DNA from 3 places in the Marinomonas sp. BSi20584 genome. Region 3 is predicted to be linked to each of the others. Evidence: predicted binding sites of a transcription regulator. Region 3 holds the regulator's gene; each other region holds the start of a gene.
What was found. Region 3 encodes sigma-54, which starts transcription at its own class of promoters, with help from an activator protein. Its sites were predicted from a motif close to TGGCACNNNNNTTGCTNT; they were not measured.

Region 1: the regulator sigma-54 is predicted to act here: its motif matches at 3,742-3,759, upstream of flgB (flagellar basal body rod protein FlgB).
Region 2: the regulator sigma-54 is predicted to act here: its motif matches at 4,773-4,790, upstream of glnK (P-II family nitrogen regulator).

What each region holds. Positions count from the first base shown of each region.
Region 1 is NZ_KZ454898.1:35,957-43,828, reverse strand. It holds gene flgF (flagellar basal-body rod protein FlgF) at 1-285, opposite strand, end outside; gene TY87_RS20755 (flagellar hook-basal body complex protein) at 426-2,123, opposite strand; gene TY87_RS20750 (flagellar hook assembly protein FlgD) at 2,136-2,840, opposite strand; gene flgC (flagellar basal body rod protein FlgC) at 2,851-3,300, opposite strand; gene flgB (flagellar basal body rod protein FlgB) at 3,306-3,698, opposite strand; gene trxA (thioredoxin TrxA) at 3,963-4,289, opposite strand; gene TY87_RS20730 (HAD family hydrolase) at 4,394-5,101, opposite strand; gene TY87_RS20725 (DUF484 family protein) at 5,104-5,769, opposite strand; gene dapF (diaminopimelate epimerase) at 5,777-6,607, opposite strand; gene lysA (diaminopimelate decarboxylase) at 6,618-7,871, opposite strand.
Region 2 is NZ_KZ454893.1:32,995-40,866, reverse strand. It holds gene radA (DNA repair protein RadA) at 1-1,250, opposite strand, end outside; gene TY87_RS19145 (carbon-nitrogen hydrolase family protein) at 1,365-2,894, opposite strand; gene TY87_RS19140 (ammonium transporter) at 3,074-4,339, opposite strand; gene glnK (P-II family nitrogen regulator) at 4,379-4,717, opposite strand; gene TY87_RS22525 (hypothetical protein) at 4,877-5,014, shown strand; gene TY87_RS19130 (accessory factor UbiK family protein) at 5,210-5,449, shown strand; gene TY87_RS19125 (TIGR02450 family Trp-rich protein) at 5,528-5,749, opposite strand; gene TY87_RS19120 (YifB family Mg chelatase-like AAA ATPase) at 5,857-7,368, shown strand; gene TY87_RS19115 (bile acid:sodium symporter family protein) at 7,660-7,872, shown strand, end outside.
Region 3 is NZ_KZ454896.1:24,430-32,301, forward strand. It holds gene TY87_RS20065 (ABC transporter ATP-binding protein) at 1-155, opposite strand, end outside; gene TY87_RS20070 (calcium/sodium antiporter) at 283-1,281, shown strand; gene lptC (LPS export ABC transporter periplasmic protein LptC) at 1,281-1,859, shown strand; gene lptA (lipopolysaccharide transport periplasmic protein LptA) at 1,843-2,370, shown strand; gene lptB (LPS export ABC transporter ATP-binding protein) at 2,371-3,096, shown strand; gene TY87_RS20090 (RNA polymerase factor sigma-54) at 3,175-4,650, shown strand; gene ptsN (PTS IIA-like nitrogen regulatory protein PtsN) at 4,668-5,117, shown strand; gene TY87_RS20100 (HPr family phosphocarrier protein) at 5,127-5,396, shown strand; gene mgtE (magnesium transporter) at 5,404-6,756, shown strand; gene yjgA (ribosome biogenesis factor YjgA) at 6,763-7,302, shown strand; gene TY87_RS20115 (methionine-R-sulfoxide reductase) at 7,528-7,872, shown strand, end outside.

The DNA.
Region 1 (7,872 bases), on a different contig from region 3:
CCCACTTTCATCATAAACAGCAATAAAACCATCTCCAGCAACGGCAACATCCAAATTGCGGCCTGTCTGTATCATATCGCCTTGCGTATAACGCGTTGCTGGGTTCTCCGTCATCGCATAGACACGACTAGGATGATAGTCACCATATACCTGCATAGAGCGAGCTTGCTCGAAATCTGAACGAAAGCCTGTTGTACTCACGTTCGCCAAATTGTTAGCGTGTATTGTTTGAGCATTCATGGTTTGTACGCCACCACTCATTGCCAAATATAAGGCCTTATCCACTACAATTCTCCCAGAAGAATTTATATAACTAAGATAACTACTATCAAAAAACGTACCAACTTATAAAAGTAATAAAAAATCCAAAAAAAAGGCCGAAACAGCAAGGCTGATTCGGCCACAAATCTTCTCTCTCCAGAAAATTAACGCAGATTTATTATCGTCTGAGTAACAGTATTTTCTGTTTCTAATGTTTTACTGTTAGCTTGGTAATTACGCTGCGCCTCTATAAGGGCAACAAGTTCAGCGGTCAAATCAACATTAGATTCTTCTAACGCACCGCCTGCAATTTTACCTAGAGTTGCACTGTTAGGTCGGCCAATATCAGCAGGCCCCGAAGTTTTCGTTGCCACCCACATCGTATGACCTGACGGCATCAAACCGTCAGTACTATCAAATGTTGCCAAGGCAATCTGGCCAAGTGTTGCCGTTTGTTGGTTGGTATAATTGGCTATCAACAAGCCATCACTATCAAAGGACACACCTTGTAGCTCTCCAGCAGAAAAACCGTTCTGCTCAAAAGTATCAGTATTAGCTAGCGCAAATTGCGTTGAACCGGCCAAATCAAGCTGCGTAATACGCTCTCGATTTGTTGGATCAATCCCTCTTACTTCTAGAGGAACTGGCTGTTCAATTCCAAGAGGCGATATACCACGATACACCCCCATCAGATTACCTGCTGCATCAAAAGAAACCGCGGTATTCTTTTCCAGATATCGAGCATCTTCCCCAGTTGTTGGGTCAACAAAACTTTCCTCACCATCCATAGTGACACGCAGTTCATAAGTATTATTTTCACCCTGCTTTATAAAATAATACCCCAAAGTATGAGACTCCCCTAAAGAGTCATAAGTTGTTCGAGTATTACCATACGAATAGGTATCTGGGTTCAGTGGATCAAAAGCCTCACGAGAAACGATACTTGAATCTCGAATTTCCTCAGGTGTCAACGTAGCCGTAATAGCTGCGCCCCCCAATGTCCCACTAACAGCTAACGGTGCCTTAGTACCTGTCGCCACATCAACAGAATTAGGCTCATTCGGCCCCACATAGAGAAGTGAAAATGGAGGTTCCTCAACACCATCACCATTATAGTCTGTACCACCTTCGGCAGTATTGAAGGTAGCGTAAGTTTCAGCAAGAAAAGGCAATCCCGCATCATCCGTTAAATTACCATCAACCGTTGCATGCACTTTATAAGTATTTGGCAATTCACCTTTAGCATAATAATACGTCACTATATGCGACTGCCCATTCCCATCAACAACCCCTTGCGTTTGCGTAAAGTTGTATGTATCAGGATCATTGGGGTCAAATATAGCTTTAATAAAAGGTGGAACATCTTCGTTTTTAGAGTCCAAATTGACTTTCAAACTCATTGAAGTAGTAGGCTCAGGCGGAATACGATCGGTTGGGATTTTCAAATCAGCTAAATTTCCACCAACCACACCATCTACTGCATTAAACCCTTGGACATTGTTACCACTATTGGTAACTAAAAAACCATTTTCATCCAGCTTGAAATTACCGGCACGAGTATAAGCATTAGCAATCCCAGCATCGATAACAAAAAAACCACTACCATCGATAGCAAGATCTAAGTTGTTATCAGTATAAGATAAGTTTCCCGACGAGAACTCTTGAGAGACTTTACTCACGCTCACACCTGAACCGATATTATTACCACTTCCGGCACCAAGCACACTGGTGTTATAAAGATCATCAAACTCAATACGTGACTTTTTAAAGCCTGTAGTATCGGCGTTGGCAATATTATTACCTGTAACACTTAAATAATCGGCAGAGGCCTTAATGCCAGATAATGCAGTATTGAATCCCATAATGCGCTCCAATCACCCTAATATTTCTAATTCGTTCGTAAGTTTAATTTTGCCGTGGTTTTCCACGTTTAAAACCGTGCCATTTTCACCATTTATGGTGACACCTTGAATACGCGTAGGAACCTGAGTGCTTATCGCAGATATTTCGCCTTGCTCATTGATTGATGACGCGGCAAAACGATATTCACCAGGCGGCAAAACATTTCCCTCGTCATCTAACTTATCCCACTTGTACTCACCCGTGCTTAGCTCGGCGGTACGAACAAGACGGTTGTCCGCGTCGTATATTTTTAATGTTGCAGCCTGAGAGTTTTCAGGGATCATAGCTTTGAGCTGAACAGCCTCAACATTATCCCCCACCTTCACCTTACTACCATCCATCAAAATAGACTTACCAACTAAGGTAGAAGCACTAAGTGCTTGATTCGACGTAAGCGAAGTGGCCATATTTTCTAATTGATCAGAGATACTAGTGAGTCGCTCTAACGAACTAAATTGAGACATCTGCGCCACCATGTCATTGGTGTCTTGCGGTGCAGTCGGATCCTGTCCTTTAAGCTGCTCTATATAAAGCTTTAAAAAGACATTTTGATCAGCAAGTGCCGCCTCATCTTTCTGCACCTCTGGCTTTTCAATACCAGCCTTTGTCTTAGCCGCTTCGGTTCCATATTGGGAAATCAACCCATTAAGACCTTTCGAGTCAGATATATTTGCCATCTGTCAGCTCCTATGACTGCCCAAGCGTGAGCATTTTCTGCATCATACTTTTGGCTGAGTTCATAATTTCTACGTTTGTCTGAAAAGAACGAGACGCTGACATCATATCTGCCATCTCTTCCATCGGGTTTACGTTCGGATAAAACACGTAACCATCTTCATTTGCCATTGGGTGATCTGGTTCGTATCGAGGCTGTAAAGGTGCGTCCGATTCCACAATGCCATCTACTTTTACCCCAACACCAGAACCGGTATCATCTTTGTTCGCATTGTTCCAACCATATTCACGCATGCTGTCATTCATCATTTGTGAAAATACGGGCTTACGGGCACGATAAGTTTGATCAGCCGAACTTGCCGCACTGTCTACGTTCGCCATGTTGCTTGCAATCGTATTCAAACGTATGGTTTGAGCACTCATTGCAGATCCAGAAATGGTAAAAATATTACTCAAAGACATCGTCATTAATTCCCAGTAAGCGCTTTTTTCATGCCGTTAATTTTTCGATCCAAGAACATAAAACTCGTATCAAACTGTAATGAGTTTTGAGCGTACTCAGCCTGCTCTCTTTGCATATCAACCGTATTACCATCCAAAGATGGCTGGTTAGCATTTCGGTACAACAAACCGTCAGGCTCACCAGAAAAACCTTCCGCAAAAATATGACGTGAGTTTGTCCCAGCAAGCTGTAATTTTTTACTTTCATTATTTAAAAGCGAATCGAACGAAATATCTCTCGCCTTATAATTTGGCGTATCAGCATTGGCAATATTGTTTGCAAGGACAGCCGCTCTCGCGCTACGAAACTCAAGCGTCTTATCATGTCCAGCAAATGCACTTGCAAAAGAAATAGCCATTGGATCCTCAAAGAAAAATATTATTCATCTATACAAGCAACATAAAGCAATTATAGTGCCAATAAATAATAACCTTATTTTTCATACACTTAATTAGAATTGAAATAAGAACGGCAAAAAGCGGCAACAAATATAGGGAGAAAAATAGACCCACTTTGTTGTAGTTTGACTATAGGACAGGATAGTAAAAACAAAAAAAGCAGCCATCAAGCTGCTTTTTATAACGCAATAATGATCTAATTAGGACAACAGCCCTATTAGCAATTAGATAGCGCTGTTTACAAAGTCTACCAATTGAGATTTAGACACTGCACCCACTTTAGTCGCTACCACTTCACCACCTTTAACGATAAGCAAAGTAGGAATACCACGTACATTGTACTTAGGCGCTGTTTCTTGGTTTTCGTCAACGTTAAGTTTAACAACTTTTACTTTGCCTGCGTATTCAGCAGCAACGTCTTCCAAAACTGGCGCAATCATTTTACAAGGACCACACCATGGAGCCCAAAAATCTACAATCACAGGGATGTCTGAATTAAGCACTTCTTCTGCAAATTGAGCATCAGTGATTTGAATTGTGTTCTCACTCATAATAATTCCTCAAAATTCTATATTTAACTAATGAATGTAGATAGTGTATCACTAAATGATTGGGGTAAAAACGAGTTCTCTTTAATTAAAGCGATAGAAAAATGCTATATCATTAAAGATCGAATGACTGTTGGCAATTCAAGTAACGAATGTATTTCTGCATGAGAGCGAGCGCCCCAATCATCTCCCCAACGCTGAGCACCATGACGATTAAACCAAATACTTTTTGCTCCAGCATTTGACGCACCAAACACATCATCCATAGGGTGATCACCAACATGAATAAGCTCAGATAAGTCTACACCAGCTTTTTTTGCTGCCATTGAAAATACATCAACAGCAGGCTTTGCAACACCAACCTGGTCTGCTCGTACAGCAAAATCAAAGTACTGCCCTAAACCGACATAAGGATGAAATACATCAGCATTACCGTTGGTGATAACAGCCAAAGCATAATCCTGGCTCAAAGCTTCCAAGACATCCACAACGTGAGGGTAAAGATCAACCTTTTGACGCCACTCACAAAAGTGCGCCAGCGCAGCACCAGCAACAGATTCAGCTTCCTCAGAAGGCAACCCAAATTGCTTTAACGCAAGCTTATATACAGCTAAGCGAATCGCAGTCAGATTAAAAGCCATTTCTGGATTCTTAGATAATACTTGGCCTTTTAACTCCTCTCGGGCGAGAAGCGAATATTGCAGAGAGAAACCAGGAAAGCGCTCTTCAAACCAAGACTCCATGGCATATTCCGCTCGCATAATGACCGGAGCGACATCCCATAAAGTATTATCAAGGTCAAAGGTAATAAGCATGCTCACGGCAACAACCTCAATAGAATCGCACTCAATAAATCAGCGAGGTACTGAAGAAACAAGGCGCCTTTTTCCTTTTCAAAAGCCGATTTGCTTTCTGCCCCTAACACCAGAACACCACATTTTCTAATCTCTCCGCCTTCTCGCGAAAGAAGCGGTAAAACAGCAACAGAACGAATAGACGTAGCATCATCAAGGAAAAGAAAGCTCATTTCATTTGCTGGTAACATTCCACAAAAACAGTCCGTAAACCCAGCAGCATGAGACAAAAACATATCGTCTTCCACCAGCTTATGAGACCTAACAGCACTATCTGGAAACTCGCCGTATAAAACCAATTCATGATGAGACACTTCAAAATCGTCTCTCACCATATCGTCGACAATAACTGCTAGGTCGTCTAAGGAGCTACAGGTAAGACCTGCTAATACTAAACGACGACTTTTTTGCATAGTAGACTCATTTTCACGAGCCACTTCGACTAAACGCTCAAATTGAGCACGATAATCAGCCGTCGACTTGCGTAACAAATTCACCTGATATTCAAGTAACGAAACTACTTTCCCATTAACTGGATGAGGAAGTGTCAGACTCTCCAACAAATCAGCATGCCGAATAAAAAAATCCGGTGTTTTTGACAAATATTGAATCACTTCTTCTTCGCTCATAATCCCTCTATAGGTAAATTTGACCTTCGAATACTTTCTCAGCGGGACCTGTCATAAGAATAGGCGAGCCTTCACCCTGCCATTCAATATGTAAATCTCCGCCGCGCAAATGGGCTGTCACTTTAGGTGATAACCATCCCTGTTTAATTCCAGCAACAACCGCCGCACAAGCACCAGTTCCGCAAGCCTGAGTTTCACCCACGCCACGCTCATAAACACGTAAATTGATTTCATCAGGATTAATAACCTGCATAAAGCCAACATTCACCTTTCTAGGAAAGCGCTCATGACACTCAATCAACGCACCAACTTTAGCAACCTCATCATCCATTAGTTGATCAACTTTGATCACTGCATGGGGATTACCAACAGACACTGGTGTCATTAAATATTCAGTGCCATCAGCCATTATGCTGTAAAGAGTGTCACAAGGTTCTGCTGTAAACGGCAAATCCTGCGGTTCAAAACTTGGTGCTCCCATGTCTACCGTAACTAAACCACCGTCTAGCACACGTAATTGGATCGCACCGCGCTTTGTTTCAACATTGATAATGCGCTTATTCGTTAACTCTCGATCTAAAACAAATTTAGCAAAACAACGAGCACCATTTCCACAATGCTCAACTTCACTGCCATCTGAATTATAGATACGATAACGGAAATCCATATCTGGATCAGTGGGTGGCTCAACCACTAAAAGCTGATCAAAGCCAATCCCCCAGTTACGATCACTCAACCTCTCGATTTGCTGTTTATTAAAAAACACCTTACGAGACACCGCATCGACTACAACAAAATCATTTCCTAGACCATGCATTTTGGTAAATTTTAATAACACGACGAACTCCTTAGTCTGGCAAGATTTGCTCACCAGCTAACTGATGTTCAATCGTTTCACGAGCACGAATCAAATAGGTTTTATCGCCATCGACCATAACTTCCGCAGCACGATTCCGGCTATTGTAATTTGATGACATTGTGAAGCCATAAGCTCCCGCAGAGCGAACCGCCAAAAGATCACCGGCCTGAATATCTAACTCACGATCCTTACCCAAAAAGTCGCCGGTCTCACAAATAGGACCGACAAGATCGTAGTTGCGCTTGCCCTCTGGCGTTGGCAACAAAGAGACAGGAACAATGTTCATCCACGCGCCGTATAAAGATGGGCGGATAAGGTCATTCATCGCACCGTCAATGATGGCGAAGTTTTTATGCGGATTGCATTTCAAAAACTCAACTTGTGTTAATAAGATACCAGCGTTCGCTGCGATAGAACGACCTGGCTCAAAAGCCAGTTCGAAATTTCTACCTTTTACTTTCTCAAGCAGTAGCTTAGCGTAATCAGAAGGCTCTGGTGGTACTTCGTCACGATAACGAACACCCAACCCGCCACCCAGATCAAGGTGTTTAATTGTAATGCCGACTTCAGCTAGTTCATCTACCAAACCAATAAGACGATCGAATGTATCTAAGAAAGGTTTTAGTTCTGTCAATTGTGAGCCGATGTGGCAATCTACGCCCATAACATTTAAGTTAGGTAATTCATGAGCAATTTTGTAGATACGAACCGCGTCTTTAATATCGATGCCAAACTTGTTTTCTTTCAAACCCGTTGAAATATAAGGATGAGTTTTAGCATCGACATCAGGATTGACGCGTAAAGATACAGGCGCCACTTTGCCCATTTCGCCAGCAACTTGATCCAATCGGTATAGTTCTGCTTCAGATTCGACGTTAAAGCAATGAATACCGACTTCTAACGCCCGACGCATTTCCACGGCTTGTTTACCTAAACCGGAGAACATAACTTTTGAAGGCTCGCCACCCGCTTTTAAAACACGCTCAAGCTCACCAACAGAAACAATATCGAAGCCTGATCCCAAGCGAGCTAAGACATTCAAAATCGCAATATTAGAACAGGCTTTTACCGCATAGCAGATCAAGGTTGGGTGTGATGCGAATGCATCCGCGTAAGCTTTATAGTGACGTTCAAGAGTGGCACGAGAGTATACGTAACAAGGCGTACCATACTGATTTGCAACATCTGACAAGGCAACATCCTCTGCATGCAGAGTCTGATTCGAATAATTAAAAAAGTCCAAA
Region 2 (7,872 bases), on a different contig from region 3:
CGTTCTTGTCCTGATGGCACAGGGCGAATTTCACCCGATAAACCGACTTCTCCAAGTACCACTAAATCATGTGGTAATGCTCTATCGCGGAAACTAGAGACTACCGCTGCGATAGCGGCAAGATCCGCGCTGGTTTCCAAAACTTTCACACCGCCAACCACGTTTAGATAGACATCTTGATCTGATGTTAGTAAACCACCGTGCTTGTGTAACACCGCCAATAGCATGGCTAAACGATTATGATCAAAGCCCACCGTGACGCGTCTTGGATTGCCTAAAGCTGAATCATCGACCAGTGCTTGGAGCTCAACCAATAACGGGCGCGTTCCCTCCCAAACAACCATCACAAGGCTACCAGCCGCGGGATGATTACTGCGGTTTAAGAAAATAGAACTTGGGTTTTTGACTTCTTTTAAGCCATTTTCGAGCATAGCGAAAACGCCAAGCTCATTCACGGCACCAAAGCGGTTTTTCATGCCGCGAAGGGTACGAAAGCGCGAGTCTTCTGAACCTTCCAGCAATACAGAACAATCTACCATGTGTTCAAGTACTTTTGGCCCAGCCAAAGAACCATCTTTAGTAACGTGCCCGACAAGCAATACCGCAGTTTGAGTTTGCTTAGCAAAACGCGTTAAAACAGCGGCACTTTCTCGAACCTGCGATACGCTGCCGGGTGCGGATTCCACACCATCTAAATGCATCACTTGGATCGAGTCGATAACCATGACTTTGGGTTTGACTTGTTGAGCGATGTTTAAAATCGCTTCCACATTGGTTTCTGACAACATTTTTAGGTTTTGTGTTGGCAGCCCAAGGCGTTGTGCTCGCATGGCAACTTGTTGAAGGGATTCTTCCCCTGTTACGTACAAAGCGGTTTGTTGTTGCGCGAGCCAGCACATGGTTTGCAGCAATAAGGTACTTTTACCTGCTCCTGGATGCCCACCAATCAGCACCACGCCACCGGGAACCAATCCGCCGCCCAATACTCGGTCGAATTCGTTCGCACCAGAGCTAAAGCGAGGTACATCACCCAAATCAACATCGGATAAGTTTTGGATGCCAGTTACTGCGCCAGCGTAACCTTGATAACGTGGATCTTGGCTGGCGGAAACGCGAGCAGAGGTTTTGCTAGAAGTAAGGCGAATTTCGGATAGTGAATTCCACGCACTGCAGGCTTGGCATTGTCCTTGCCATTTTGCGTAGTCGGCTCCGCATTCATTGCATACAAAGGCGGTTTTTGCTTTGGCCATGAGAGTCTCTTTTTGTCATAAAAAGGGCGCTATCAGCGCCTTTGAACAGTCTTACAAAATGAAATTAAGCTGTTGTGATAACGTCCATGTTATCACAGGAAAAAGCGGTTTCGCTTATTTCGATTTTTTCCAATTCACTGAGTAAAGATCGGTACGACGGTCTTTTAGGTTGTTCACCGAACCTTCGCTGCGAGTCAATTTGAGCTTATCTAAGTCCAAATCTGAGAACATGATCATTTCAGTGTTTGGCGTGGTTTCTGCCATCACTGCATCATGTGGGTAAGAGAAATCAGAAGGCGAAAATACCGAGCTTTGCGCATACTGAATGTCTAGGTTTTCTACCTGAGGAAGGTTGCCACAGCTACCACAAATAACCACATAACATTCGTTTTCAATGGCGCGCGCTTGAGCACAACGACGTACGCGCAAGTAACCGTTTTTGGTATCTGTCCAGAATGGTACAAACAAAATGTCCATGTCTTGCTCTGCAAGTAGACGACCCAATTCAGGGAATTCCACATCGTAACAAATCAAGATGCCCACTCGGCCAGCATCGGTATTGAAGACGCGTAAATCGTTGCCACCTTCAATAACCCAGTCACGGCGTTCATGGGGCGTGATGTGGATTTTCTTTTGCTCTTCCACTGTACCGTCACGACGACACAGGTAACTGACGTTATAAACAGTCTCGTCTTCAATTACTGGCATGGAGCCAGTGATGACGTTGATGTTATAGCTGACCGCGAACTGGGACATTTCGTTGATAAAGCGTTCAGTGAAGCTCGCCAAAAAGCGGATAGCTTCGGTTTGATTGCTTTGGTCAGGACTTAGTCCAATCAGTGGCGCATTGAAGAATTCAGGGAATAAAACAAAGTCACTTTTATAATCGGATACCGCGTCGATAAAGTATTCGACTTGCTTCAACAGCTCGTCAACGCTTTCTACTTCACGCATTTGCCACTGAATCGCACCGATACGAACTTGGGTTTTACGTGAACGAATCACGTTGGTATCAGGTTCGAAGAAGATGTTTTTCCATTCCAACAAGGTTGCGTAGCCTTGAGATTTTTCATCTTCAGGCATGTAGCGTTTTAGCAAACGAGTCACTTGGAAATCGTTAGACAATTGGAAAGTCAGAATCGGGTCGTAAATTTTACGCTCGCGAACGGATTCTAAGTATTCCGCCGCGCTCATTTCATGGGCATGTTCGTGGTAACTTGGAATTCGGCCACCAGCCAAAATAGCGCGCAAGTTATGTTGACGACAAAGGTCTTTTCTTGCTTCGTATAAACGACGACCAAGACGGTAGCCACGGTATTCTGGGGCGATTAAAACATCTAGACCATACATGGCGTCGCCACGGTCATCGTTCAGAATGTTTTCTTTTTGATCGATAAGATCATCATAAGTATGCGGGTTACTAAAACGCTGATAGCTAACTTGAACAGACAAGGCTAAACCGACAATTTTGCCGTGATCTTCTAAACAGATTTGTCCTTCAGGAAAATCCTTGATCAGCTTATGAATAGTATGTTCCGGCCATGAGCCACCAATGTCGTGATAGACCTTATCCATCAGTACTTTTATTTCGTCGTAGTCGTCGTTGGTAAGGTTACGAATGGTTAAATGTAAATCGTCGTGCATGTTGGCCTCTATAAATCGGTCTTATGTATTGCTCATGATAACGCGTATCGGTGTGAGTAAGTAAGAGATCAGTATGTCATAAGGGTGTATAACGCTAACTCAATAAGGGAGATAAAAAGAAAACCCCCGCCGAGGCGAGGGTTTTGATATTAAGAACACTATCTTTTTAGGAAGGGCGATTATTTTTTGCTGAACTCTGGGTACGCTTCCATACCACATTCAGAAAGGTCAACACCTTCATATTCCTCTTCTTCAGTAACTCGTACACCCATGATGGCTTTGATGATTAACCAAACCACTAGGCTAGAAACGAATACCCAAACGAAGATAGTAAGAGCGCCTGCGATTTGTCCGCCGAACGTCGTGCCATCATTAGTTAGTGGTACAGCTAGCAAGCCCCAAAGACCAACAACACCGTGAACAGAGATCGCGCCCACTGGATCATCAATTTTAAGCTTGTCTAGAGTCAGGATAGACACAACAACAATCAAACCACCAACAAGACCGATAAGCGTCGCACCTAGAGCAGATGGTGTATCAGGACCCGCAGTGATTGCTACCAAACCAGCAAGTACGCCGTTTAGAAGCATTGTTAGATCGGCTTTGCCGAATAAAATTCGAGCAAGGATAAGTGCACCGATTGCGCCACCAGCTGCAGCTGCATTTGTGTTTAAGAACACCATGGCAACAGAGTTAGCACTAGCGATATCGCCAAGTTTTAGTACAGAGCCGCCGTTGAATCCGAACCAACCCAACCAAAGGATCAAAGTACCTAGAGTTGCTAGTGGAAGGTTAGCACCAGGAATAGCACGAACTTCACCGTTAGGACCGTACTTGCCTTTACGAGCGCCGAGTACCAATACACCAGCTAGAGCAGCCGAAGCACCTGCCATGTGAACGATACCGGAGCCTGCAAAGTCAGTGAAACCTAGGTCGCCAAGGCTAAACATACCGAATACAGAACCGCCACCCCAAGTCCAGTTACCTTCCATTGGGTAAATGAAACCTGTCATTACGATTGCAAACACTAAGAAAGCCCAAAGCTTCATACGTTCAGCAACTGCGCCAGATACGATGGACATAGCTGTTGCAACGAACACAACTTGGAAGAAGAAATCAGAAGCACCAGAGTAGATTGCGCCGCCTTCAAATCCACCTTCACGACCAGCAAAGTCCGTTAAAGTAGAAGCAACATCAACGTCTTGAATACCAGTAAGGAACCACTCGCCACCGTACATGATGGCGTAACCGCAAACTAGATACATGATGCAAGAAATGGCAAACAAAGCCACGTTCTTGGTAAGAATTTCAGTGGTGTTTTTAGCACGTACTAGACCTGCTTCCAACATGGCAAATCCAGCTGCCATCCACATGACCAGCGCGCCACACACCAAGAAATAAAAGGTGTCCATCGCATATTGTAAGTGAAAAATTTGATCTTGCATGTTTCGCCCCCCTAAAGGCTTGTATAAATCGAGCAGTTATTAAACTGCTTCTACACCAGTCTCGCCGGTACGAATACGAACCGCTTGTTCAAGGTTAACGATAAAGATCTTACCGTCGCCGATTTTGCCAGTGTTTGCTGCGCCAGTGATGGCTTCAACCACTTGGTCGGTCATTTCGTCTGCAATGGCAAGTTCGATTTTTACCTTAGGTAAAAAATCCACTACATATTCAGCGCCGCGGTATAGTTCTGTGTGGCCTTTTTGACGTCCGAAACCTTTCACTTCTGTTACGGTGATGCCTTGAACTCCGATTTCAGAAAGTGCTTCTCGAACATCATCGAGTTTAAATGGCTTGATGATGGCAGTTATAAGCTTCATACCCACTGTCTCCTTTAAAAGTCAGTTTTATTGTCGTATCGCAGGTAATTAACCTTATTCAATATGCGTGCCATATATGGACACGCCCTTATAACAATGGCTTTGTAAGGATTTTGTCGACTTTTCGGAATTAAAAAGAGCATCAGATGGCTTTATTTAGTGCGGCATATTGGTGTGTCTGCATTGGTTATTGCATTAACTTGGTGCGAGTGGGCAATTGATCCGAGTGGTGTTGTTGGGCGAGATCCCTATCTTATTGCTTCTGATCAGAAAACAAACATTTGGCTAAAAGTGTAATGCGTGCCTTATTTAGAGGATTTGTTTTGATTAAAGCCCGCAATATTTTATTTGGCGCACAAAAAAGAGGCAATTTAATGACGTTAGGTGTTTATAACGGAGCATTGATATAAAGATGTGCAGCCGAGAGCTTGTTTGCACCTTACTTAGGCTTCTATACTATTAAGTATTGTAAATACAAAAAATGAGAATGACATGATTGATCAATTTATAAAGCAACTTGGAACTGGACTAGGCCAAGCCGCAGAAACATTGGGTAAGTTGCCAAAAGAAGAAATTCAGGCGCAATTGCACGAGGTGGCTCGTAATACGTTAAGTAAAATGGATTTAGTCACCCGTGAAGAGTTTGAAGTGCAAGCGGCAATGCTAGCCAAGTACCGTGAAAAGCTCGCTGCATTGGAAGTACGTTTGAACGAGTTAGAAAAAAACGACTAACTCGTTTTCTTACAGTGGTTTGATATGGACAGTAGTCTGATATAAGTAATCGCTTGATATGGAAATGGTTAAGATTGGCTATTTCCAACCTTGAAGCCAATTATCTGGTGACGTCAGAGTTTGCCAAGGCAAGCAATACTGATTTTTATTGATAACAGCCTCAAGAACACATTCCACAACCGTGTTTTCTTCATCTCGAATCAGTTTTGTGACGATGAAATGCTTCTCTTTTTGTTGTGGCGATGTGGACGTCCATTTCGACAGCAGAAGTTTGTTGGGATTTATTTGGTTGAAAGCCATTTTTTAACCTTAGTTAATAGGTATTACCTATACGAAACAAGTGAAAAGCTGGATTGCTTTTCATGCGATAAAGCATCATAAAGAAATAATTTGGTCAAGGAGTGATCATGAGTTTAGCCACTATTTATAGTCGTGCCCGTGTGGGTGTGTCTTCCCCTTTAGTTACCGTCGAAACCCATATTTCAAATGGATTGCCTTCACTAAATATAGTGGGCTTGCCTGAAGCCGCTGTTCGAGAAGCGAAAGATCGAGTACGCAGTGCAATTATCAACAGCCATTTTGAATTTCCTACCCGGCGCGTCACCATCAACTTAGCTCCAGCGGATTTACCCAAAGAGGGTGGCCGATACGATTTGGCGATTGCTATCAGTGTGTTAGTCGCGTCTGGGCAACTCGGAGAGTTGAATCTTCGTGACACTGAGTTTATAGGGGAGTTGGCTTTGTCGGGGGATATTCGTGGTGTGCCAGGGTTGCTGCCGTCTGCTATTGCTTGTCACCATGCTAATCGCCAACTGATTCTTCCCGAAGACAATCAGCAAGAAGCTGCTTTAGTTGAAGGCGACGCAGTGTTTGCCAAACATCTTACTCAAGTGACAGCCCATCTACTAAAATTAAGTAAGTTACCTGTTTGTGAATCTAAACCGTCTGAGCCTTTGCCTTTGGATCATAAAGACATGCGCGATGTAAAAGGTCAATATCAGGCTCGTAGAGCGCTAGAAGTCGCAGCAGCGGGTGGGCATAACTTATTATTTATTGGTCCTGCAGGAACGGGGAAAACCATGTTGGCGTCACGTTTACCAAGTATTATGCCCGCCATGACAGAAGCCGAAGCGCTGGCTGTAGCGTCTGTTCAATCGGTGGCTGGGCGAAAAATGGGGCTAGACTGGTATTGGTCCGAACGTCCCTTTCGATCTCCACATCACTCTTGTTCAGCTGCTGCATTGGTTGGAGGCGGTTCAATACCTAAGCCAGGTGAGGCATCTTTGGCGCATTGTGGAGTGCTCTTTCTTGATGAATTGCCAGAATTTGACCGTAAGGTGTTAGAAGTGCTGCGCGAGCCCTTAGAAAGTGGTGAGGTACATATTTCACGTGCACGTGGACAAGTTACCTTTCCTGCTCGCTTCCAATTGGTTGCAGCAATGAACGCCAGTAATGAAGCCTACAGTGGTGGACAAGATTATTATCAATCCAGCGCTAGCCAAAAATACCTCAAAAAACTCTCTGCACCCTTTTTAGATCGCATTGATTTGCATGTAGAAGTGCCGCCTTTGCCTTCTGATGTTTTAGTGAATGCACAAGAAGAAGGAGAGTGCAGTGCTTATGTTCGTGAGCGCGTGGAGCTTGCGGTCGCAAGGCAGAGAGCTCGACAAGGAGTACAAAATGCTTTGCTAAGCGGTCGACAGTTAGAGGCTATTTGTGCGTTAAGTGAAGAAGATAAACAATTTATGCAGCAAGCACTGGAAAAGTTAAAACTCTCAGCTCGTGCTTACCATCGAGTCTTAAAAGTGGCACTCACCTTGGCAGATTTAAACAATTCTCCAGTAACCAGGGCGCATTTAATGGAATCATTAAGTTATCGAAAAATGGAAAAAACCTTATCGATGGCGGTATCTTCTTAAACATATTATTTAAAATAAACATTTAAGAAATGCCGCTTAAAAACGTCATGTGAAGGTTTGTAATAGTAAATTTTTTTCTGCTGTATTGAAGGCTTAAGTATGTCTTCAATACGGTGTAGTGCAAGCTTTTTTACTCTTCTAAATGCAAGATAAAAGCTGTTTTAACTCTTTTCATTTCGTTACAATTCTCCTCCCGTTTTCGGGACTAATAATAATTAAATAGTCGTTGCGTGCTCAAGTTTGTCGATTTATTGGCGACGAAGGTAAGTAGCCTATGTGGAGTTTTGTCCTATGGTTATCCAGCTGTTCCCTTTTTGGGCATTGTTGCTGTCAGCAATTGCCTTTTTTCAACCGGATATATTTGTCGGTTTAAAAACACAAATTGTTCCATTATTGACCATCATTATGTTAGCGATGGGATTGACCTTAAGCCCAGCAGACTTCAAACAAGTTTTGAAGAATGGTAAAGCAGTTGGCGTGGGTGTGTTATTGCAATTTTTAGTC
Region 3 (7,872 bases):
AAACGTAGCAATGTCGTCTTCCCCGTCCCACTAGGACCCATCACCGCAGTAATCTTACCTCTTGGAATAGTAAGTGATACGTTCTCATAAATAGAACGCTCTCCCCTTGAAAAACTAACATTTTGGACCTTTATATAAGCATCTACCACTGACACACCTTTTTAATCCCTATCAAATATGGCCCGATACTAACATCGCCCCCCAACAAATAAAATCATGACACAGCCAAATCCACTTTGTTTATAAGATCAAGCCTTGAATTTCAACGCCAAACCTCATTAAATGGTACTCCCTGTATCTTTGAGTAATATCAATACCATGCTGTTGTTTTCTATCGCCCTAATTGTAGGGTTAGTTTTGCTCGTAATGAGTTCCGACAAATTTATAGAACACTCTGCGCTTGTAGCAGAGAAACTGAATGTAAATCCAATGATAATAGGGATTACGTTAGTCGCGTTCGGCACATCCGCACCAGAAATGGTCGTTTCGGCCATTGCGGCACTTGATAACGCACCAGAAATAGCAGTTGGCAATGTGCTTGGCTCGAACATTGCCAACATCGCACTTGTCTTCGGCATCACATTATTATTCTCAGCAATTCCAATCGCCTCCGGACTGTCCACCAAAGAAGTCCCTCTCGTATTAGCTATCACCCTGCTAGCAGGTTTTTTACTGTTTGATCAGACTCTTGGCGTATGGGATGGCGTGATTCTAATTGCTGCTTTTATTATTATCCTGACAATATTGCTAAGAGGCAGTAAAGATTTAGAAAAAGATTTAAAAGAAGGCTTACCAGAAGACGATGGAACCTCTGTCAGCAAATCCCTCATCATTGCACTAATCGGATTAGCTGTATTGATAGGAAGTTCTAAATTACTTGTCTGGGGTGCAATAGGCATAGCAACCGCTTTAGGCGTAAGCGAATTAGTTATAGGCCTTACTATCGTTGCAGTTGGAACCAGCCTACCTGAACTAGCGGCTTCAATTAGCAGCGTCAGAAAAGGCCATCACGATATAGCAATTGGCAATATATTGGGATCAAACATCTTCAACTTGGCCACCGTATTACCACTACCAGCCCTTATTGCTCCAGGACTAGTAGATCAAAGCGTGATAAGCAGAGATTTCCCTTGGGTTTTAGGCCTAACAGTTGCTCTCGCTCTTGCCATTTTCATTTTCAAGAAAACGAAAAACAACAGTATCCCTAGATGGGTAGGCTTACCGCTTATTGCTTCTTATGGTGTTTATTTATTTATTATTAGCTCAAACGGTTCGGTGTAATGCTTTCGTTAAAAACACTAACAAAACCCAAAAGCCTTTTAATCATTGGGGCTACTTTAATAGTAGTAGCCTCTTTAGGTTGGTATGGGGCAGCACCTATACAAAACCTCGTTCAAACAGACTCATTGAGCAGCTCTCCAGACTACTTTATAACTAATGTCAAAGTTAAAGAGTTTGATGCTGACGGACTTCTGATCGAAACACTTGACGCTAAACAAACGCTGCACTACATAGCAAAATCCACAACACTCTTAGAAATGCCGAACGTCGAGCGCTACTCAAAATCAGGTCATTGGAGCGCAAAAGCAGATAAAGGGGTTATTGAAGACGGAAGTAATGATATTCTATTAACCGAAAATGCCAGAGCGACTAAAAAATACCTTCAATCTGAAGATATAAAGCTAAGTGCAGATAACATACATTATTTAGATAAAGATCAATCACTAACCAGCTATGGAAATGCAACGCTTATCTCCACTCAAGGAGAGACTTCTGCTGGCACAATTACAACATATATAAACTCAGAAGAAGTCGTGATGACAGGATCTGTACGAGGAAAATATGAAACGATTCATTAACGTCAGCGTGTTGCTTACTTCAGCCCTAATTGGCCAATACGCATACGCACTACCTGAAGACACAACCAAGCCATTAGAAATACAAGCTGATGAGGCATCATTCGACCAAAATTCAGGCGAAGCAATATACAAAGGCAATGTATTTGTTAAGCAAGGTACCATTGAAATTCAGGCCCAATACCTTAAAGTAACAACAGACGCTAAGACCCGAAAATTTAGCAGCCTAGAAGCCACAGGAAAACCTGCGAAATTCAGTCAGCAGATAGACTGGAGCGGCAACATTGTTATCAGTAAAGGCAATGAAATACATTATTTAACCAGCGAATCAAAATTAGAAATTATTGGTGATGGTTACCTAAGCAGAATGCAGAACTCCATCACCGCAGACTACATCCTCTACATGATTGATGACGGCACATTCAGTGCTGAGAAAAAAGATTCAGGGCGCGTATCAATGACCTTACAACCGCAAGCGCCAAAAGATAAACAAGCACCTGAGAATAAAAAATAGATGGCACTACTAGAAGCAAAACACCTTGCGAAGAGCTACAAAAAACGCCAAGTCGTAAAGGATGTATCTATTTCCGTTGAGTCTGGCCAAGCCGTTGGCCTACTCGGCCCTAATGGCGCGGGTAAGACCACCTGTTTTTATATGATAGTTGGCATGGTAGCAAACGACGCTGGCGGCATATTTATTGATGGCCAAGACATCACTCATGACGCCATGCATACTCGTGCTCAAAAAGGCATTGGCTACCTCCCTCAAGAGGCATCTATTTTTAGGAAAATGTCTGTAGAAGATAATATCCTAGCCATTTTAGAAACCCGCAAAAAGCTAACAAAAGCACAGCAACAAGAAAGACTAGAAGAACTCTTAGAAGAGTTTCATATCACCCATATTCGCACCAACCTAGGAATGGCACTATCAGGAGGAGAAAGGCGCCGGGTTGAAATAGCGAGAGCGGTTGCCATGAACCCAAAATTCATCCTACTTGATGAACCCTTTGCTGGCGTAGACCCTATCTCAGTTGGTGACATAAAACACATAATCAAACATCTCCAAGAAAGTGGAATCGGTGTCTTAATTACCGATCACAATGTCAGAGAAACACTAGACATCTGTGATAAAGCTTACATTGTTGGCAATGGTTACATCATTGCATCTGGCGATGCCAGTACCGTCATCAACAATGAACAAGTAAAAAAGGTCTATTTAGGCGACGACTTCCGTCTGTAACCCCTTATCATTGCTGTAGAAAGGGAGTAGTATGCATAACTCGTTCCAATTCATTCAAATAGAAGAAAGAGTTGCTCTATGAAGCAGTCTTTACAATTAAAGCTTGGTCAACAGCTGACTATGACGCCACAACTGCAACAGGCTATTCGCTTGCTGCAGCTTTCTACGTTGGATTTAAAACAAGAAATTCATGAGTTTCTTGAATCGAACCCATTGCTTGAGCTCGACGACGACGAACAAATTCATCACGACATCCCTGCAAGCATAGAATCAAAAAGCGCTGCCGATACAACAGTCGACAATAATAGCGAAGAACCACGCGTAGAATCTGAGTGGACAGAAAGCATCCCTGAAGAACTATCCATAGATAGTAACTGGGATGATACCTATCAAAGTTCTGCAGCTGTCAGCGATCACAACAGCTACGAAGGCGATAGCGACTTCGAAAGCCGTAACGCACCAGCAGAAAGCATCCAAGACCATCTTATATGGCAATTAAATTTAACCCACATGTCAGATCGCGACATTGAAATCGCTTACGCCATCATTGAATGCGTTCAACCTGATGGCTACTTAAGCATTTCTCCCGATGACATCTGGGAATCTCTCGGCACTGAATTAGAAGATCTAGATATTGAAGAAGTCATTGCAGTGCAGCATAGATTGCAGCGCTTTGACCCTGTAGGCGTATGCTCAATTGACCTACGCGACTGCCTTCTTGTGCAACTAGAAGCATTCCAAAGCCACCCGCTGTATAAGAGCACATACAATCTTATTGATCATTACCTACCATTATTAGGTAATCGAGATTTTGCTCAGTTGAGCCGTAAGACAAAGCTCAAAGACGAAGCACTAAAAGAAGTCGTCAATTTGATTCAACAGCTCAACCCACGCCCAGGCTCAGTTATTGACGCTGACGACACGGACTACGTTATTCCTGATGTCACAGTGAAAAAACGCCATGACGTATGGCAAGTGGAACTAAATAATGACGCTTTGCCGCCCATCAAAATCAATGAGACTTACTCAGCGATGGCTAGCACTGCAGCAGCAACAGCAGAAGATGTGACTTACATAAAAACATCTCTTCAAGAAGCAAAATGGTTCATGAAGAGCCTACAGAGCCGCAACGAAACTTTATTAAAAGTGGCAAGCTGCATTGTAAGTCGACAAATTGATTTCTTCGAACTAGGGGAAGAAGCCATGAAACCCATGGTTCTTCATGATGTCGCAGAAGAAGTAGGTATGCATGAGTCAACTATTTCTAGGGTAACAACACAGAAATACATGCACACACCAAAAGGCATCTTTGAGCTGAAATACTTTTTCTCCAGCCATGTAAACACCGCCTCTGGCGGAGAATGTTCTTCTACCGCAATACGAGCTATGATTAAAAAGCTTGTATCGGATGAACCGGCGAAAAAACCGTTAAGCGATAACAAGCTAGCTGCTATTTTAGCAGACCAAGGCATACAGGTTGCTCGACGCACTGTAGCCAAATATCGAGAGGCGATGAACATCCCTCCTTCCAATGAACGAAAACGACTGATCTAAACGGAAACCATTTTATCATGTCCTTGAAATCATTATTAAAAGCGGAACTCGTTCTCGCAAAACAAGATATTGTTAGTAAAAAACGAGTACTTGAAAGCATTGCTGAAGTTGCTTCCAATCGACTGCATTGTGACAACGAAGCTGTCTATGACGCACTACTAGGTCGTGAAAAGCTAGGTAGTACAGGCATAGGCAACGGCATAGCTATTCCACACTGTCGCCTAGAATCTGCAAACCATACCGCTATTGTCGTTATGTCATTGCAAACTCCGATTGATTTCGATTCCATCGATAAAAGAGCGGTAGACTTAATATTTGCATTAATTGTTCCACCTCATGAGTGTGACCAACACCTTGCAACACTAGCTCAAATAGCAGAACTTGCCCAATCTCCAGAAGCACTGGATAAATTGCGCACAGCACAGACCAATGAAGAACTATTCAATATATTTGAATCACTAATATAGGAAAAAAGCATGCAGGAAGAGTCCGTCACGATCATAAATAAACTTGGCTTGCATGCTCGCGCTGCTGGCAAATTGGTTGAAACAACCACTCGCTTTTCTTGCGATATCACCATAGAAAAAGATAGCCGAAATGTTGACGGAAAAAGCATCATGGCGATGATGATGCTTGCTGCCGGCAAAGGCACAGAAATTCGCATCAAAACCAATGGTGAAGACGAGTTAGATGCAATAAAAGCGGTAATAGAATTAATAAATAATCGTTTTGGTGAAGACGAGTAAGACTTATATGTCAGAGCAAAACACTCTAAATCACCTCCAAACGGTCACCGAATCGCTCGAATCCGGTACCACCATGCAAATCCGTTATTTACTTAACGGCGCTTTGCCCGCACAGGATGTTGCTCGTCTATTAGAGTCTTCTCCTCCCAAAGAGCGTAAGCTTCTTTGGGAGTTAATAGAAGCCAAGAATGAAGGCGAAGTACTTCAATATCTAAGCGAAGATATTGGCGTACAATTCATGAAAAACATGGATACAGAGCGACTTATCGCCGTATCCGAACATTTTGAAAGCGATGACCTTGCAGACTTACTGCAACACCTACCAGAAAAGGTCGTAAAAGAAGTTCTTGCGTCAATGTCCACGCAAGACAGAACAAGAGTTGAAGCACTATTAAGCTACTCGGAAGATTCTGCTGGCGGCTTGATGAATACGGACACCATCACCATACGTCCAAACATTACCGTCGATCTAGTGTTTCGCTATTTACGCAGACACTCAACACTACCAGACATGACAGACAACTTACTGGTTGTCAGCCGTTCAGATCGCCTTTTAGGAATACTTCCACTTACCAAACTACTGGTATCAGATATTAGCGCTACAGTGCGCGATATCATGGAAACAGAATTCACCGTCATTGACGCAGAAACGCCTGCCAGCGAAGTCGCGCAGCTTTTTGAAAAAATGGACCTAGTATCCGCTCCCGTTATTGACAGCAAAACTAAAAAACTACTTGGCCGCATCACCATCGATGACGTTGTAGACGTTATCCGTGACGAAGCCGAACACTCCATGTTAAGCATGGCGGGTCTTGATGATGACGAAGATACCTTCGCACCCATCATGAAAACCACCAAGCGACGCGCAGTGTGGCTTGGCATAAACCTAATAACCGCCTTTACAGCGTCTTACGTTATCGGCTTATTCCAAGAGACACTAGACCAAGTTGTCGCATTAGCTATACTCATGCCAATCGTTGCTAGCATGGGCGGTATAGCTGGCTCTCAAGTACTGACACTGGTCATTCGCGGTATCGCACTAAATCAGATAGGCTCTACCAATACTCGCTGGCTACTTAATAGAGAGCTCATTGTTGGACTCATAAATGGCCTTGTTTGGGCAACAGTAATAGCCGCACTTACCGCACTTTGGTTTGACAACATCAAGATTGCCTATATCATTGCAGGCGCTATCATAATAAATCTGCTTTTTGCAGCGGCCACTGGTACACTTCTGCCAATTCTACTAAAAAAAATTGGCATCGACCCCGCCCTAGCCGGCAGCGTAATTTTGACTACCGTGACCGACGTGGTTGGATTTCTATCCTTCCTTGGTCTCGCTACTATTTTTCTAATATAGGTTCCCATGACAGATTTTGATCAATTTGAAAACAACGACGAAGAAATCCCTAAGAGCAAAACCCAGATCAAGCGTGAAATGGAAGCCCTGCAAGATCTTGGAAAAAAACTACTAGGCCTAAGCAAAAATCAGCTTAAAAAAGTGGAAATGTCTGACACTCTACGCGAAGCATTCGTTGAAGCTGGCCGCATAAAGCAACATGAAGCCATGAGAAGACACTTGCAATACATCGGCAAGGTAATGCGCACAGAAGATCACGAAGCCATAGCGCACCGTGTAGCGCTTTTCGATTCCACTTCTGCCGCTTACAACAAGCTATTTCATCAGCTTGAGATTAAACGCGACATGCTAATTGGCGAGAACAGCAAAGAAGTACTGTCTGAATACTTAGAAGAAAACCCACAGATTGAAGACATCCAACTGCTTAGACAGCTTATTCGCCAATCTCAGAAAGAAGTGTCACAAGAAGGAAACACCACAAACCGTAAAAAACTTTTCCGTTTCTTACGTGAAGCCGAAGAAAAGCGTCTTGGTTTAATGGAATAATCTTAAACTCAAGTCCAAAGATCGACGCTATACATTGATAATGGCGTATCCGTACATAAAATTGCCCGTCTTTAAGATGGGCTTTTTTATGCCCACTCCCTACTAAAAACTAACGCCCACAAAAACTCGAACTCGCCGTGCAATTTATTGTCTTAGTCTACAGCGATAAGGCATGACATAATTTATGCTATTAACGTCCATTATAGTGACAGGAGAACAAGTCTTATGAGTAAACCATACAACAAGCTTACACCTGTAGAAGCTAGTGTAATCCTTGATAAAGGCACCGAACGCCCATTCACTGGAGAATACACCGACACAATGGAAGGCGGCCTGTATGTTTGTCGCCAATGCGAAGCGCCGCTTTACACCTCAGAACACAAATTCATTTCTCACTGCGGCTGGCCAAGTTTTGACGACGAAATCCCCAATGCTGTAAAACGCGTACCAGATGCCGACGGCCGTCGTATAGAAATAGTCTGCGCCAATTGCGAAGGCCATCTAGGTCATGTATTTGAAGGGGAAAGACTCACTGAAAACAACATCCGCCACTGCGTCAACTCCATCTCC